DNA from 3 places in the Kosakonia radicincitans DSM 16656 genome. Region 2 is predicted to be linked to each of the others. Evidence: predicted binding sites of a transcription regulator. Region 2 holds the regulator's gene; each other region holds the start of a gene.

Region 1 (5,427 bases), 1.8 Mb from region 2:
ACCGCAGCATGGATGTTTTTACGCACCTGGCAGGGTGAGCACGCCTGGAAAAATGATCATCACAACGACCACGATCATCACCACCATCATTCTCACGATCACCACCATGATCATGAGCATTCGCATCACAGCCGCGGGCTGATCTTCCAGCCTGTTCAGGCCGTCAGTCTGGCGCAGCCGGCCATTCTGTCGGTGCGTAAGGTGGTGAAAGAAGAGGAGTATCAGGATGCGCACGAACGGGCGCATGCCAGGGATATTGAGCGTCGCTTTAACGGGACGGAAGTGACCAATGGGCAGATCCTGCTGTTTGGTCTGACCGGCGGGCTGATCCCCTGCCCGGCGGCGATCACCATTCTGCTGATCTGTATTCAGCTCAAAGCGCTGACGCTGGGCGCCACGCTGGTAATCTGTTTCAGTATCGGCCTTGCGCTGACGCTGGTCGCAGTCGGCGTCGGTGCAGCTTTTAGCGTACAGCAGGCGGCAAAACGCTGGTCCGGCTTCAATACGATCGCCCGTAAAGCCCCTTACTTCTCCAGCGCGCTGATCGCGCTGGTCGGAATGTATATGGGCATTCACGGTTACGCCAGCTTACAGTAATGCGCATTTGCCAGGCGACAGGCGTAAAAAAGGCCGCTCAATGCGGCCTTTTTGCTTTCAGATCTAATGCTTACGCGTAAACCGGGAAGCGTGCGCAGATATCCAGCACTTTCTGTTTGGTGCGCTCAATAACCGCTTCGTCATTGATGCTGTCCAGCACGTCACACATCCAGCCAGCCAGCTCTTTCACTTCCGCTTCTTTGAAGCCGCGACGAGTGACTGCCGGGCTGCCGATACGGATACCGGAAGTAACGAACGGGCTCTTCGGATCGTTCGGCACGCTGTTTTTGTTAACGGTGATGTTCGCACGACCCAGTGCAGCGTCTGCTTCTTTACCGGTCAGATTTTTGTCTACCAGATCCAGCAGGAACAGGTGGTTGTCCGTACCGCCGGAAACCACTTTGTAACCGCGGCTCAGGAACACTTCAACCATCGCTTTGGCGTTTTTCGCGACCTGCTGCTGGTAGGCTTTGAACTCTGGCTCCATCGCTTCTTTCAGCGCCACCGCTTTACCGGCGATCACGTGCATCAGCGGGCCGCCCTGGCCGCCAGGGAAGACGGCGGAGTTCAGTTTTTTGTACAGCTCTTCGCTACCGCCTTTCGCCAGGATCAGGCCGCCGCGCGGACCCGCCAGGGTTTTGTGCGTGGTGGTAGTCACAACGTGTGCATGAGGAACCGGGTTCGGATAAACGCCTGCGGCGACCAGGCCAGCAACGTGCGCCATATCGACGAACAGGTAAGCGCCGATGCTGTCGGCAATTTCACGCATTTTCGCCCAGTCAACCACGCCGGAGTAAGCAGAGAAGCCGCCGATGATCATTTTCGGTTTGTGCTTCTGCGCTTGTTCATTCAGATCGTTGTAATCGATATGGCCAGTTTCATCGATGCCGTAAGGTACGATGTTGTACAGCTTGCCGGAGAAGTTCACCGGAGAGCCGTGAGTCAGGTGGCCGCCGTGCGCCAGGTTCATACCCAGCACGGTGTCGCCCGGCTCCAGCAGAGAGGTGTAAACCGCGAAGTTCGCCTGCGAACCGGAGTGCGGCTGCACGTTAGCGTAATCGGCGCCAAACAGCTCTTTTGCACGATCGATAGCCAGTTGCTCAACGATATCCACATATTCGCAACCGCCGTAGTAGCGCTTGCCTGGATAGCCTTCAGCATATTTGTTCGTCAGCTGAGAACCCTGAGCCTGCATCACACGCGGGCTGGTGTAGTTTTCGGAGGCGATTAGTTCAATGTGCTCTTCCTGACGTACTTTTTCTTGCTCCATAGCCTGCCACAATTCGGCATCATAATCGGCAATGTTCATTTCACGCTTTAACATCCGCATCTCCTGACTCAGCTAACAAAACAACTCTTTTCGAAGGCCCAATTTGGGGAACGGCTCACAGTATAACTGATTAATAACCCGATAACAGGTCTTGACAAAGGTTTTTACGCAAACGTTTGGCTCCGCACCAGACAAGGGTTTGAGCGATAACGCCATCCGGCGAGAAAACGGATTTCTTTTCAGGTTTGTGATGCAAGTTATTCACGTTCAAATCCCTTTACATTGTCGGCTCTTTACAAGCCAGTGCGCCGCGCTATAAGATGCATTTAAAATACAACTTTAAAGATTAACCAAAAGGAAGTCCCCATGCTCGACGCCCAAACCATCGCAACGGTAAAAGCCACCCTTCCCCTGCTGGCCGCGACCGGCCCGAAACTGACCGCCCATTTTTATGACCGTATGTTTACACATAATCCGGAGCTGAAAGAGATCTTCAATATGAGCAACCAGCGCAACGGCGATCAGCGTGAAGCGCTGTTTAATGCCATTGCCGCATATGCCAGCAATATTGATAATCTCGCCGCCCTGCTGCCTGCGGTGGAAAAAATCGCCCAGAAACACACCAGCTTCCAGATCCAGCCAGAGCAGTACAACATCGTTGGCGCGCATCTGCTGGCAACGCTGGATGAGATGTTCAGCCCGGGCCAGGAAGTACTGGATGCCTGGGGAAAAGCCTACGGCGTGCTGGCGGGCGTCTTTATCAATCGCGAAGCGCAAATCTACAGCGAGCACGCCGAAAAAACCGGCGGCTGGCAAGGCACTCGCGCTTTCCGTCTGCGTGAGAAAATTTCGCAGAGCGCATTGATCACCAGTTTTGAATTTGAACCTGTCGATGGTCTGCCGGTTGCGGATTATCAGCCGGGGCAATATCTCGGCATCTGGCTGAAGCCGGAAGGTTTTGCCCACCAGGAGATTCGTCAGTATTCGCTGACCCGCCAGCCGAATGGCAAAACGTACCGCATCGCCGTGAAACGCGAAGCAGGCGGTCAGGTTTCCGAATGGCTGCACGACGAAGCCAAACCGGGCGATATCGTTCATCTGGCCGCGCCTGCCGGGGATTTCTTTATGGCTATTCCGGCCACTACGCCAGTAACGCTGATTTCTGCCGGTGTCGGCCAGACACCGATGCTGGCAATGCTGGATCACCTGGCCAAAACGCAGCATCGTGCGCAGGTTAACTGGTTCCACGCCGCGCTTGATGGTCAGGTTCATGCTTTTGCTGATGAAGTCAGCCAGCTTGGCGCTTCACTCAACGGTTTCTACCAGCATGTCTGGTATCAGCAGCCGCAGGCGGCCGATTGCGGTCGTTTTCACAGTGAAGGATTAATGGATTTAAGCGCGCTGGAAGGGAAATTTAGCGATCCGGAGATGCAATTTTATCTGTGCGGCCCGGTCGGGTTTATGCAGTTTGCCGCCCAACAGCTTGTGGCGCTCGGCATTGCCAAAGAGAAGATTCACTACGAATGCTTTGGCCCGCATAAGGTGTTGTAAGTAAGTTTCCCTCACCCCATGGGGTGAGGGAGAAACATCAAATCGCGGCGTCGTCTTCTTCGCCAGTACGGATGCGCACCACGCGCGCCACGTCAAAGACAAAGATTTTACCGTCACCGATTTTGCCAGTTTGCGCCGTGCGGATAATGGTATCCACACAGGTATCAACGATATCGTCAGTCACCACGATTTCAATTTTCACTTTTGGCAGAAAGTCCACCATATACTCGGCGCCGCGATAAAGTTCGGTGTGCCCTTTCTGACGACCAAAACCTTTCACTTCGGTCACTGTCATCCCGGTGATGCCGACTTCCGCCAGCGCTTCGCGCACATCATCCAGTTTGAAAGGTTTAATAATCGCATCAATTTTTTTCATGGTCTTTCCTTACACGCTCTTACCAGTCTGCTGCATCGTAATCGGTTGCTCACAGTAGCATAATCATTTCGCCATTACTCTTTAAAGTCATTGGCGTCCAGCTCATGCCGGGAGAGCAATTTGTAGAATTCGGTGCGGTTGCGCCCCGCCATACGGGCAGCATGTGTCACATTACCTTTGGTGATTTGCAGCAGCTTGCGCAGGTAGTTGAGTTCAAACTGGTTGCGCGCTTCAACAAAGGTCGGCAGCGCGGTGTTTTCACCTTCCAGCGCCTGCTCGACTAGCGCGTCGCTGATCACCGGCGATGAGGTCAGCGCCACGCATTGCTCAATCACGTTCACCAACTGGCGCACGTTACCAGGCCAGGAGGCGGTCATTAAGCGCTTCATCGCATCGGTAGAAAAGGCGCGCACAAAGGGTTTATGCCGATCCGCTGCCTGGCGCAGCAGGTGATTAGCCAGTAGAGGAATATCTTCCGCACGCTCGGCCAGCGCTGGCAGCTTGAGGCTTACCACATTCAGGCGATAGTAGAGATCTTCGCGGAATTCACCGCGCGCCATCGCTTTCGGCAAATCACGGTGCGTCGCCGAAATAATGCGTACATTAATATCAATATCGCGGTTGCTGCCGAGCGGACGCACTTTGCGCTCCTGCAACACACGTAACAGCTTGACCTGTAACGGGATCGGCATATCGCCAATCTCATCAAGAAACAGCGTACCGCCCTCTGCGGCCTGGAACAGACCTTCACGGCTGCTGACCGCGCCAGTGAACGCGCCGCGCGCGTGACCAAACAGCTCTGACTCCAGCAACTGCTCCGGCAGCGCGCCACAGTTAATGGCGATAAACGCGCTTTTGCTACGCGGGCTGGCATTGTGGATCGCCTGCGCCAGCACCTCTTTGCCGGTTCCGCTCTGGCCGTTAATCAGCACGCTCACATCCGATTGCGCCACCATACGCGCCTGCTCAAGCAGACGCAACATTAGCGGGCTGCGGGTGACAATGGTTTCGTGCCACCGATCGTCGCTGGCGGAACCGCTATGTTCCAGCGCATCATCGATGGCTTTATACAGCGCATCTTTATCCACCGGCTTGGTCAGGAAACTGAAAACGCCCTGCTGGGTGGCGGCCACGGCATCAGGGATCGAACCGTGCGCCGTCAGGATAATCACCGGCATTCCCGGCTGCACACGCTGGATTTCAGCAAAAAGCTGCATGCCATCCATCTCATCCATGCGCAAATCGCTGATCACCAGATCGACCTTTTCCCTCGCGAGAATGCGCAACCCTTCCTGTCCGCTTTCTGCGGTGACAACGCTGTAGCCTTCGCTGGTGAGGCGCAACCCCAGCAGTTTCAGCAATCCAGGATCGTCATCCACTAACAACAAGTGGGCAGGTTTACGGCTGGTCATGGTTTCACATCCTCCTGAGTCGCATCCGTTTTCGGCGTGTGAACATTATCGGGCAGATCGGTAGCAGCAGGTTTGCTACGCGTGGAAAGGCGGCGCTCAATATCAGTGAGAGTTTCCAGTTTGCGCGTGGTCGTTTCCAGTTGCTCGCGCAGGAACTGTTGTTGCTGTCGCAGGCTGTCCAGCTCGCTGTCGGTGGATTGCTGAAGTTTACCGTAGCGGCT
Region 2 (5,427 bases):
ACAGCAGCAGCGTCATCAGCGGCGCCCCCACCATCACGCCAATCGCATAAGCGCTAATCAACATCCCCGCCGCCGGAATGGAAACATCGACGCCACGGGCAATAACGGGCAGCAATCCCATCGGGGAGAACTCCGTTGTACCTATCCCAAAGGCGCCAATCGCCAGGGCAAGCAGAGGGAAATTTACTTTCATCGTTTGACTCCGAAAAAGCCGTGTCGGTTGGAGACACTGTCGCAGAAGTCAAAAGTATGACAGCAATCACAAAAAACAGAAGTTAGCAGAATGACAAAAGATTATTGCAGAAGTGATAACAATGGCGGGGAAAGCCGAGGGAGAAGGCTCTCCCTCGTGCCAGATCAATGCAGCGCGGCGGTCAGCCCACCGAAAACAATCAGGCTCAGAACAATGACGGTAGTGACCAAAGAATACTTCAGATCGGTGCTCATCAATTTTTCTCCATTTTCATTTCCCCACAAAAAGTGAGTTTGCGCATTTTTGCACAAATAATCATAAAAATCTTGCAGGAATTAGGAGGAGATATGTTTTAGCGCTTCCCCTTTTGCTCAAGATAAGACAAAATTCGACGCTAAATTTATTAGCGTACCGGCCATTGACTCCCCTCCTGACGTTTAGTGTCTTTTTCCCGGCGTACCGCACTCACTTTGCTGGGGTTCAGGGTGATGGAAGGCAAACGTTTACCTTAAGTATTATCAGGAGCTTATGATATGGTCTGGAGTGATTTCTGATGGCAACGATTAAAGACGTCGCGAAACGAGCAAACGTTTCCACTACAACCGTATCACATGTAATTAACAAAACGCGCTTCGTCGCTGAAGAGACTCGCAATGCCGTATGGGCGGCGATTAAAGAGTTACATTACTCCCCCAGCGCTGTGGCACGTAGCCTGAAGGTCAATCACACCAAATCGATCGGTTTACTGGCCACAAGCAGCGAAGCCGCCTATTTTGCCGAGATCATCGAAGCCGTAGAGAAAAAATGCTTCCAGAAAGGCTACACCTTGATCCTCGGCAACGCCTGGAACAGCCTTGAGAAACAGCGCGCCTACCTGTCGATGATGGCGCAAAAACGTGTCGATGGCCTGCTGGTGATGTGCTCCGAATACCCGGAGTCGCTGCTGAGCATGCTGGAAGAGTACCGTAATATCCCAATGGTGGTGATGGACTGGGGCGAGGCGAAAGCCGATTTTACCGATTCGGTCATTGATAATGCTTTTGAAGGCGGCTATATGGCTGGCCGCTATCTGATTGAGCGCGGACATCGCGATATCGGCGTCATTCCAGGCCCGCTGGAGCGCAACACCGGCGCAGGCCGCCTCGCCGGTTTTATGAAAGCGATGGAAGAGGCGATCATTACCGTACCGGAAAACTGGATCGTGCAGGGCGACTTTGAACCGGAATCGGGTTACCGGGCGATGCAGCAAATCCTCAACCAGTCCCACCGCCCTACTGCCGTGTTCTGCGGCGGCGATATTATGGCGATGGGTGCGCTCTGCGCGGCGGATGAGATGGGGCTGCGCGTTCCCCAGGATATTTCGCTGATCGGCTATGACAATGTGCGTAATTCCCGCTACTTTACGCCCGCACTGACCACCATCCATCAGCCGAAAGATTCGCTGGGCGAAACGGCGTTTACCATGTTGCTCGATCGTATCGTCAACAAGCGCGAAGAGTCGCAGTCCATTGAAGTCCATCCGCGTCTGATCGAGCGTCGTTCGGTGGCGGATGGTCCGTTCCGCGACTACCGCCGTTAATCACGCCCTGCGGGGGCCGCTACTCCGGCTCCCGCAACCATTCGCTGTTCAGCGTCTCACTGTCCCCCAGATACTCCAGCAGCCAGTTCAACGCCGGTGATGCGTCATTTTGTTGCCATGTCAGGCAGCAGGCCGCATCCGGAAACGGGTTCTCCAGTTCCAGCGCCACCCAGTCGCCGCTGTCCAGCCGCGGACGCGCGAAATGCGCGGGCACCATCCCCACACACAGCCCGGCAGAAAGGCAGGCTTCTGAAGCGGACCAGTCCGGCACGATTACCCGCTTCTGGTTATCCAGCAGCCAGGTAATACGTTTTGGCAACGAGCGCGACGTATCTTCCTGGATCAACGAAGGCCAGTTGCGCAACGTTTCATCGCTTAGCGGGCCGGGCATTGATGCCAGCGGATGGCGGCTGGAGACCACGCATTTCCAGCTCAGCATGCCCATATCACGAAACGCGTACCGTCCACCGACCGGGATCGCCTGGGTCGCGCCAATCGCCACCTCAACGCGGCCATCTGCCAGCGCATCCCAGACACCGTTGAACACCTCCTGGTAAACCTGTAACTCGACATCGTTAAAATGTCGGTAGAAATCGACGATCAGTTGCCGTGTTCGTGCCGGTTTCACAATGTTATCCACGGCAATCGCCAGTTGGCCGCGCCAGCCGTTGGCGATCTGTTGGCACTGCTGGCGGGTGATCTGCATTTTTTTGATAACAGATCGCCCCTCTTTTAAAAACCAGCTTCCGGCGGGCGTTAACTCCACATCCCGATGACGGCGTTCAAATAACGGAACTGCCAGCCACTCTTCGAGTTGGCGCACCGTATAGCTCACCGCTGAAGGTACGCGGTGCAGCTCCTGGGCGGCACCGCTGAAACTGCCGTTGCGCGCAACAGCATCAACCACTTCGAGTGAATATTCTGACCACATAATCTGCCTGCAAAAATTTTGAAACCACTGCGCAAATATTAGCGTTTCACAAGCAGGAAAGCACTCCTTACACTCGACAGCCCTGAAGAAGCAACAAGATGAGAACTCAAATGCAACCTGGAAAAGGATTTTTAGTCTGGCTCGCGGGATTAAGCGTGCTGGGCTTTTTAGCCACCGATATGTACCTGCCCGCGTTTAGCGCGATACAACAAGATTTGCAAACCTCCCCGGCCATCGTCAGCGCCACGCTGAGTTTGTTTCTGGCAGGCTTTGCTGTCGCACAACTGGTATGGGGCCCCTTGTCGGATCGCTATGGCCGCAGACCTATTTTGTTGAGCGGGCTGACTATTTTCGCACTTGGCTGTCTGGGAACATTGTGGGTACGGGACGCCAGCCTGTTACTTGCGCTGCGTTTCGTACAGGCAATCGGCGTTTGCGCCGCTACGGTTAGCTGGCAGGCGCTGGTCACTGACCACTATCCGGCACACCGCGTTAACCGTATCTTCGCGACCATTATGCCGCTGGTGGGCCTGACGCCTGCGCTGGCCCCCCTGCTGGGTGCCTGGATGCTGGCGCACTTCTCCTGGCAGGCGATTTTTGCCACTCTGCTGGCAATAACTCTGGTGCTGATGGTGCCTGCCTGGCGGTTGAAAGCGCCCGCCCAGCCTGCTGCGCTGCATGAACAGCCGCTGACCTTTTACGATCTGCTGCGCAATAAAGCATATCGCGGCAATGTCATCATCTACGCTGCCTGCTCGGCCAGTTTTTTTGCCTGGCTGACCGGTTCGCCGTTCATTTTGCACGAAATGGGTTATGGTCCGTCAGTAATTGGTCTGAGTTACGTACCGCAGACCATTGCCTTCCTGATTGGCGGTTATGGTTGCCGCGCTGCCTTGCAAAAATGGCAGGGTTCGCGCCTGCTTCCGTGGCTGCTGAGCGCCTTTGGATTAAGCGTGATTGCCACCTGGATTGTGGGTTTGCTGCCGCAGACATCACTGACCGCACTGCTGATCCCGTTCTGTTTTATGGCAATGGCCAACGGCGCCATCTATCCTGTTGTGGTAGCACAGGCGTTACGCCCGTTTCCCCAGGCGACTGGCCGCGCAGCCGCGCTGCAAAATACGTTGCAACTCGGGTTGTGTTTCCTGGCAAGCCTGGTGGTATCAGGGCTGATTGCCACACCGCTGTTTACCACCACCACTGTAATGGTGGCGATGGTGCTGCTGGCCGCGTTTGGCTATCGCCAGCAACACCAGCGTAATACTGAAACGGTAAAAGATGAGGCTGTCCCCTCCTCTTCGCACGGATGATTATGTTAGCGACTATCAATAGTTAAGTGATTAGTTTGCTAACAGCTTTAAGTTGAATCACCTGATATTGAGGCCTATACTAATTTTCGGTTTTTAATAAATACGATAAATATTATGTAGTAACGGGCACCGGATTGTGCCCGCCATTCCAGGGACGGCCTTTCGGCAAGGGTCATCTCCCTTCCTCTGTTCTACGTCGGATATCAGCCTCACGGCGAAAACCGTGAGATTTCTCACAAGCCCGAAAAAGCGACTACGCTGTTTGAAGGTTCAGATCACTACGAGTGATGGAGAAGTTATGAGTTCATCGTGTATAGAAGAAGTTGGCGTACGGGATGATAATTGGTTCCGTATAGCAAACGAGTTACTGAGCCGCGCAGGTATCCGCGTTAACGGTCCCGCTGCTTCAGATATCCAGGTGAAAAACCCGGATTTTTTTAAACGCGTTTTACAGGAAGGTTCGCTCGGGCTAGGTGAAAGTTATATGGACGGTTGGTGGGAATGCGATCGTCTGGATATCTTCTTCACCAAAGTGCTGCGTGCCGGACTGGAAAAACAGCTTCCGCACCATTTCAAAGACACACTCCGCATTGCCGGAGCAAGATTATTTAATCTGCAAAGTAAAAAACGGGCCTGGATTGTCGGTAAAGAGCATTACGACCTTGGTAATGATCTGTTTACCCGCATGCTGGATCCGCAGATGCAATACTCTTGCGCCTACTGGAAAGACGCAGAAAATCTCGACGACGCACAACGGGCGAAATTAAAGCTTATTGGTGAAAAACTGAAGCTGAAACCCGGTATGCGCGTGCTGGATATCGGCTGCGGATGGGGCGGGCTGGCACAATTTATGGCACAGAATTACGGCGTCAGCGTGGTCGGCGTAACAATCTCGGCGGAACAGCAAAAAATGGCGCAACAGCGTTGTGAAGGGCTGGATGTCGATATTCGCCTGCAGGATTATCGCGATCTGAATGAGCAGTTTGACCGCATTGTCTCCGTCGGGATGTTTGAACACGTGGGGCCGAAAAATTACGCGACCTATTTCAGCGTGGTGGATCGCAACCTTAAACCGGACGGAATTTTCCTGCTGCACACTATCGGTTCAAAACGCACCGACCTCAATGTTGACCCCTGGATCAACCGCTACATCTTCCCGAACGGTTGCCTGCCTTCCGTACGCCAGATTGCCAACGCCAGTGAATCACATTTCGTGATGGAAGACTGGCACAACTTCGGCGCCGATTACGATCGCACGTTGATGGCATGGTACGAACGTTTTCTTGCCGCCTGGCCGGAAATTGCCGACAACTACTCTGAACGCTTCAAACGGATGTTCAGCTACTATCTGAACGCCTGCGCAGGCGCTTTCCGTGCACGTGATATTCAACTGTGGCAGGTCGTCTTCAGCCGC
Region 3 (5,427 bases), 2.8 Mb from region 2:
TGTAACTCGGGAAACGCGGCAGTATCAAAAAAAGGCTGCTTTGGCGGCAGGCGCGAAAAACCGGTCATAAACATATTGATCGGCGCCATAAACGTCGAATGATCAAACAGCTGGCGCGAAAGCTTTTGTTTCTCTATGCCGCGGGAATGCGCATAGAACACGCTGATAAGAAAAACGGCGAGAATGATAACGGCGGTCATCGTAACTGTCCTTCCTCAAAAATTGAGAAGAATCGTAGATCACCGTTAAAAAGCCTTCCACATTCTCACGGGGAAGGCGCAATTTTTGTTAAAGTAATGTTTCAGGGCTGGGCAGGGGCGGGCTGTGCGGGCGTCTCAGTTGCGGATGGCGCCACTACGCCGCCCGATACCACGCCGCCATGCATGCTCTGTTTTACCTGCTGTTTCTGTACGTTTACCGCAGATAACTCGCCGTTAACGCTGGGCTTCAGCGGGGCATCGGCGCGTATGCTGCCGCTGGCGGTCAGTTGCAGGTTGCCATCGCCGCTTATCGGTAATGCTGGCCAGCCCCACTCCTGGAGCACATTCAGCGGTACACCGCGTCCGTTCAGGCTGACATTGACGCTGCGATCCGGCGTTTGCGAGACCACGGCTTTCGCCTCCAGCAACCCTTTGTCGGTGAAGGCGCTCAGCTCGGTAATATTGACCATGTTGCCGTTGGCATTCAGCGCCAGCGACGGACGGCGCACGTCCACGCGGTTGAATGTTGCCGCTGCGGCATTTAGTTTTGCGCTACCGCTCCAGACGCCCCATTTTCCTTCGCGCACCAGTTGCAGATTGTCGCCATAACCATCCAGCGAGGTGAGCTGCCACGGGAACGTCGGATCGATATCAATCACCAGGTTGCGGCTGGCGCTGAATTTCTTCAGCGTTACCGTGTTCAGCCACGGCGGCAGATCGTCCATCCACAGTTGCTTCCAGTTTTCCGGCAGTGTGTACTCCAGCCCGGCGAATGCGGCGTCGTCGAGCACCAGCGCATGGCCCGCGCGATACCAGTTACCGGAGGTGCGCACCATGCCGTTTTCCCAGCGCGAGGTGAATTGCTGTAGCGCAATTCCCTGCGGAGAAAAGTTAGCATTCAGGATCGGGTCGAACAGGTGCAGCGAGCCGTAAATAAACTCGCTGGCGTTCATCGACAGCCTGCCGTCGTCGCTCTGCCAGTCACCCTTAATCAGCGTCAAATTGCTCAGGCTCAGATCGAGGTCGGTAACCGCCCAGCCCGGCCCCTGTAAACGCGCGTCCGTCACGTCGACACGGCCAATCTGTAATGACGGCAGTGTGGTGAGCGGGTTGAAGAAATCGAGCAGGGTTTTATCGCTTTGCAGGCGAATATCGTTCAGGCGCAGATTATTCACCACCCAGCCGCCATCGGCAGTGCGTTTCGCATCGCCGGTCAGCGAGCCGCGCGCCATGTCCGCGCCGATAGTCGTCAGGGTAACAACATCTTTGTCGATGCTGCCCTGAATGAGCACGTTGCTGGCCGGAACGCCGTTTAACGTCAGCGAACCGGCGCTCATCTGAATTTGCGTTTTACTGCCCAGCACATTGCCAGCCACCGGCTGCCAGGGCGAGACGCCGCCCATCACCCGTTGCGCGCTCAGATCCCAGCCCGTGGTCGGGCTATTGAACGCCATATTATTGAGTTGCAGGCGATCGGCCTGGAAGGGAAGCGGCGCGGCAGACGGGGAGAAATTGAGCGTGCCATCCTGCAATAAAATAGTGTCGGCGTGCAGCGGATCGGTCAACTGGCGGCTGCTCAGGCCAATATCCACGGTTTTAGCGACCAGTGTCGCCGGGTTGCCTTTGCGGCCGAAATTGACGTTTTTCAGTAATACATGGGAAGGCGAGGAGAAGCGGTGATCAATCACGTCGAAGGTGAGGTGATAGTCGCTGTTGTTATTCACCCAGTTGCTGACCTGTGTCGCACCCCAACGGGTTTGCAGCAGAAAATAAGCGGCCACTATCGCCAGTAGCAGGACGATAACGACAACTAAAAGCAGCTTTCCAAGAAATTTCATGATCTTCCATCCCCGAAGTGTCAATCAGGCAGTTATGCACGATTTATGCGCAATGCTCAAGGGCGGAATGATGAAAGGAGATGACAGCGGCAGCCGGTAAGCCCGGCTGCCGTGGCGCGGTCAGTTTTTCTCTGGCGGAAAAATCAGATTCAATACAATTGCGGTGATACCGCCTGCGGCGATACCGGAGGAGAGCAGGTTTTTCAGCCAGTCAGGCGCGAATTGCAGGATCTGCGGCTGCTGGGAAACGCCAAGGCCCACGGCCAGCGACAGCGCGATAATCATAATCGCGCGACGGTTCAGTGGCTCGCGGGAGACGATACGCACGCCGGAAGCGGCAATCGTACCGAACATCACCAGCGTTGCGCCGCCGAGCACCGGCTCAGGCAGCTGCTGAACGAAAGCGCTGACCGCCGGGAACAGACCCAGCACAACCAGCATCAGCGCCACGAAGAAACCGATATAGCGGCTGGCGACGCCGGTCAACTGAATCACGCCGTTGTTCTGGCCAAAGCAGGAGTTCGGGAAAGTGTTGAACACCGCCGAAACAAACGAGTTGATGCCGTTTGCCAGCACGCCGCCTTTCAGGCGCTTCATGTACACCGGGCCGGCGACGGGCTGCTCGGAAACGTCAGAGGTGGCGGTGATGTCGCCGATGGTTTCCAGCGAGGTGATCATAAATACCAGCATCAGCGGCAGCAGCAGGTTCCAGTCGATGCTCAGGCCGTAATAGAGCGGGGTTGGTACCATAAAGGCGTTCGCTGGCGCGCTATATTCCGGCAGCATGCCCATAAACAGCGCCAGCACATAACCGACCGCCATGGCAATCACCAGCGAAGCAATACGCAGGTACGGGTTACGCTGACGGTTGAGCAGAATAATGATGGCCAGCACCACGCCCGCCAGCAGCAGATTTTTCGGCGCGCCGAAGGTGTGGTTGCCCATTGCGGCAAAACCGCCGCCGACGGAAGTCAGGCCAACCTGGATCAGCGACAGGCCGATAATCATCACCACCACGCCGGAAACCAGCGGGGTAATAATGCGGCGTGCCAGCGGCAGAATGCGCGAGATAACCATTTCGGTACAGCTTGCCAGCATCAGGGTGCCGAACAGCGCAGCCATCATAGTTGGTACATCCGCACCGCCGGTTTTCAGCGCCGTGCCGCCCATAATCAGTGGCGCAACGAAGTTGAAGCTGGTGCCCTGAATCGATAGCAGACCGGAACCCACCGGGCCCCAGGCTTTAATCTGGATGATGGAAGCGACGCCGGAGGCGAACAGCGACATGCTGATGATGTGCTGAGTGTCCTGAGCCGGTAACCCCAGCGCCTGACAGATCAGCAGCGCGGGCGTAATCACGCCAACAAACATCGCCAGCAGGTGTTGCAGTGCAGCAAACAGGGTTTGCGGCAGCGGCGGGCGGTCTTCAAGGCGATAGATCAGCTCGCTGGGTTGAGTCTGCGCAACCGGTTGCGCACTTTCGGACTCGATGGTGTTTAAGGACATCTCAGACAATCCCCTGATGGAAAAGCGCTGATTTTATCGGACTGTTTGGTAAAAGCAAACGGTTGCTATGTTAAAAACACACTTTTCGAAGGGATGTTATTTCTACCGGCTAAAGTCCTGAAACTCAGGCGTTGGAGTAGCGTTCTGTTTCCGGCATCCAGCGTTCGATTAATGCCGCTGCAAGCTGCGGATAACGCTCGTGAATATGGCGGGCGACACGCTGAACTTCCGGGATCATCGCCTTGTCGCGCAGCAGGTCGGCGACTTTGAATTCCGCATTGCCGGTCTGGCGGGTTCCGAGCAGCTCGCCGGGACCGCGAATTTCCAGATCCTTTTGCGCAATGACAAAGCCGTCGTTGCTGTCGCGCAGCACCTGTAAGCGTTTTTGCGCTGTCTTTGAGAGCGGGGATTTGTAGAGCAAAACGCAGTGCGAGGCTACCGCGCCGCGCCCGACGCGCCCGCGTAGCTGGTGGAGTTGCGCAAGGCCGAGCCGCTCCGGGTTTTCGATAATCATCAGGCTGGAGTTGGGCACATCCACGCCGACTTCAATTACCGTGGTCGCGACCAGCAGATGCAGCTCACCCTGTTTGAACGCCTGCATGACTGCCTGTTTTTCCGCTGGCTTCATGCGGCCATGCACGAGCCCGACATTCAGCTCCGGTAGCGCGAGTTTCAGCTCTTCCCAGGTGGCTTCTGCCGCCTGCGCTTCCAGAAGATCGGACTCTTCAATCAGCGTACATACCCAGTACGCCTGACGGCCTTCATCGATGCAGGCATTGCGCACGCGATCGATAATCTCATTGCGGCGTGTATCCGGGATGGCAACCGTGGTGACTGGCGTACGGCCCGGCGGCAGTTCGTCGATAACCGACGTATCGAGATCGGCATAGGCGGTCATCGCCAGCGTGCGTGGAATCGGGGTGGCCGTCATGATTAACTGGTGAGGATGGAAACCCTGCTGCTGGCCTTTCTCCCACAGCGCCAGACGCTGGTGGACACCAAAGCGGTGTTGCTCATCGATAATCACCAGCGCGAGGCCGTTAAACTGCACCTGCTCCTGGAAAATAGCGTGCGTGCCGACCACCATCTGGACTTCGCCATTAGCAATGGCATCCTGCTGTGCCTGGCGCGCCTTCCCTTTTTGTTTTCCCGCCAGCCAGCCCACTTCGATACCGAGCGGCGCAAACCAGTTGCGGAAATTGTTGGCGTGCTGCTCAGCCAGCAGCTCGGTCGGTGCCATCATCGCCACCTGCTTACCGTTGGCGATCGCCCGTAATGCGGCCAGTGCGGCAACCAGCGTTTTACCGGAGCCGACATCGCCTTGTACCAGGCGCATCATCGGAATATCCAGCGCCATATCGCGCTCGATTTCCGCCACGACCCGCGCCTGTGCGCCGGTCGGTTTAAACGGTAGCGACGCCAGCAGGTCTTGCTTCAGCTCATCTTTGGCAACGAGCGGCTGCGCATGATAGCGCTGAGCCCCGGCGCGCAGCGCCAGCATACTCAGGTTATGCGCCAGTAATTCTTCAAGGATCAAACGGCGCTGTGCCGGATGCGTACCCGCTTCGAGTTCAGCCAGCTGCAATGACGGCGGTGGGCGATGCAGTGTGTGCAGCGCTTCCGGCAGGCTCATCATGCCCTGTGCCAGCTCAGGCGGCAGCAGTTCGCTGATGGCGCAGGTCGCCAGCAGTTCCAGCGCCTGGTCGGTCAGTTTACGCAATGTCGCCTGCTTAATCCCTTCGGTGGTGGGATAAACCGGCGTAAGCGTTTCCTGTAATTCGGGAGTACTGAGATCGCCCTGCACGCGGTATTCCGGGTGAATCATCTCCGCACCATACTTCCCGCGCTTTGCTTCGCCATAGGCCAGCACGCGGCGGCCAGTG

What was found. Region 2 encodes PurR, which represses purine synthesis genes. Its sites were predicted from a motif close to CANGCAAACGTTTGCNTG; they were not measured.
Region 1: the regulator PurR is predicted to act here: its motif matches at 2,033-2,050, upstream of glyA (serine hydroxymethyltransferase).
Region 3: the regulator PurR is predicted to act here: its motif matches at 3,596-3,613, upstream of Y71_RS00395 (nucleobase:cation symporter-2 family protein).

The regions. Positions count from the first base shown of each region.
Region 1 covers NZ_CP018016.1:1,373,724-1,379,150, reverse strand. The annotation lists gene Y71_RS06895 (nickel/cobalt efflux protein RcnA) at 1-597, shown strand, start outside; gene glyA (serine hydroxymethyltransferase) at 668-1,921, opposite strand; gene hmpA (NO-inducible flavohemoprotein) at 2,234-3,418, shown strand; gene glnB (nitrogen regulatory protein P-II) at 3,456-3,794, opposite strand; gene glrR (two-component system response regulator GlrR) at 3,869-5,206, opposite strand; gene qseG (two-component system QseEF-associated lipoprotein QseG) at 5,203-5,427, opposite strand, start outside.
Region 2 covers NZ_CP018016.1:3,124,444-3,129,870, forward strand. The annotation lists gene Y71_RS14930 (MFS transporter) at 1-193, opposite strand, end outside; gene cydH (cytochrome bd-I oxidase subunit CydH) at 358-447, opposite strand; gene purR (HTH-type transcriptional repressor PurR) at 747-1,772, shown strand; gene punR (DNA-binding transcriptional activator PunR) at 1,792-2,703, opposite strand; gene punC (purine nucleoside transporter PunC) at 2,814-4,013, shown strand; gene cfa (cyclopropane fatty acyl phospholipid synthase) at 4,312-5,427, shown strand, end outside.
Region 3 covers NZ_CP018016.1:76,256-81,682, forward strand. The annotation lists gene lpxO (lipid A hydroxylase LpxO) at 1-200, opposite strand, end outside; gene Y71_RS00390 (AsmA family protein) at 302-2,038, opposite strand; gene Y71_RS00395 (nucleobase:cation symporter-2 family protein) at 2,159-3,544, opposite strand; gene recG (ATP-dependent DNA helicase RecG) at 3,669-5,427, opposite strand, start outside.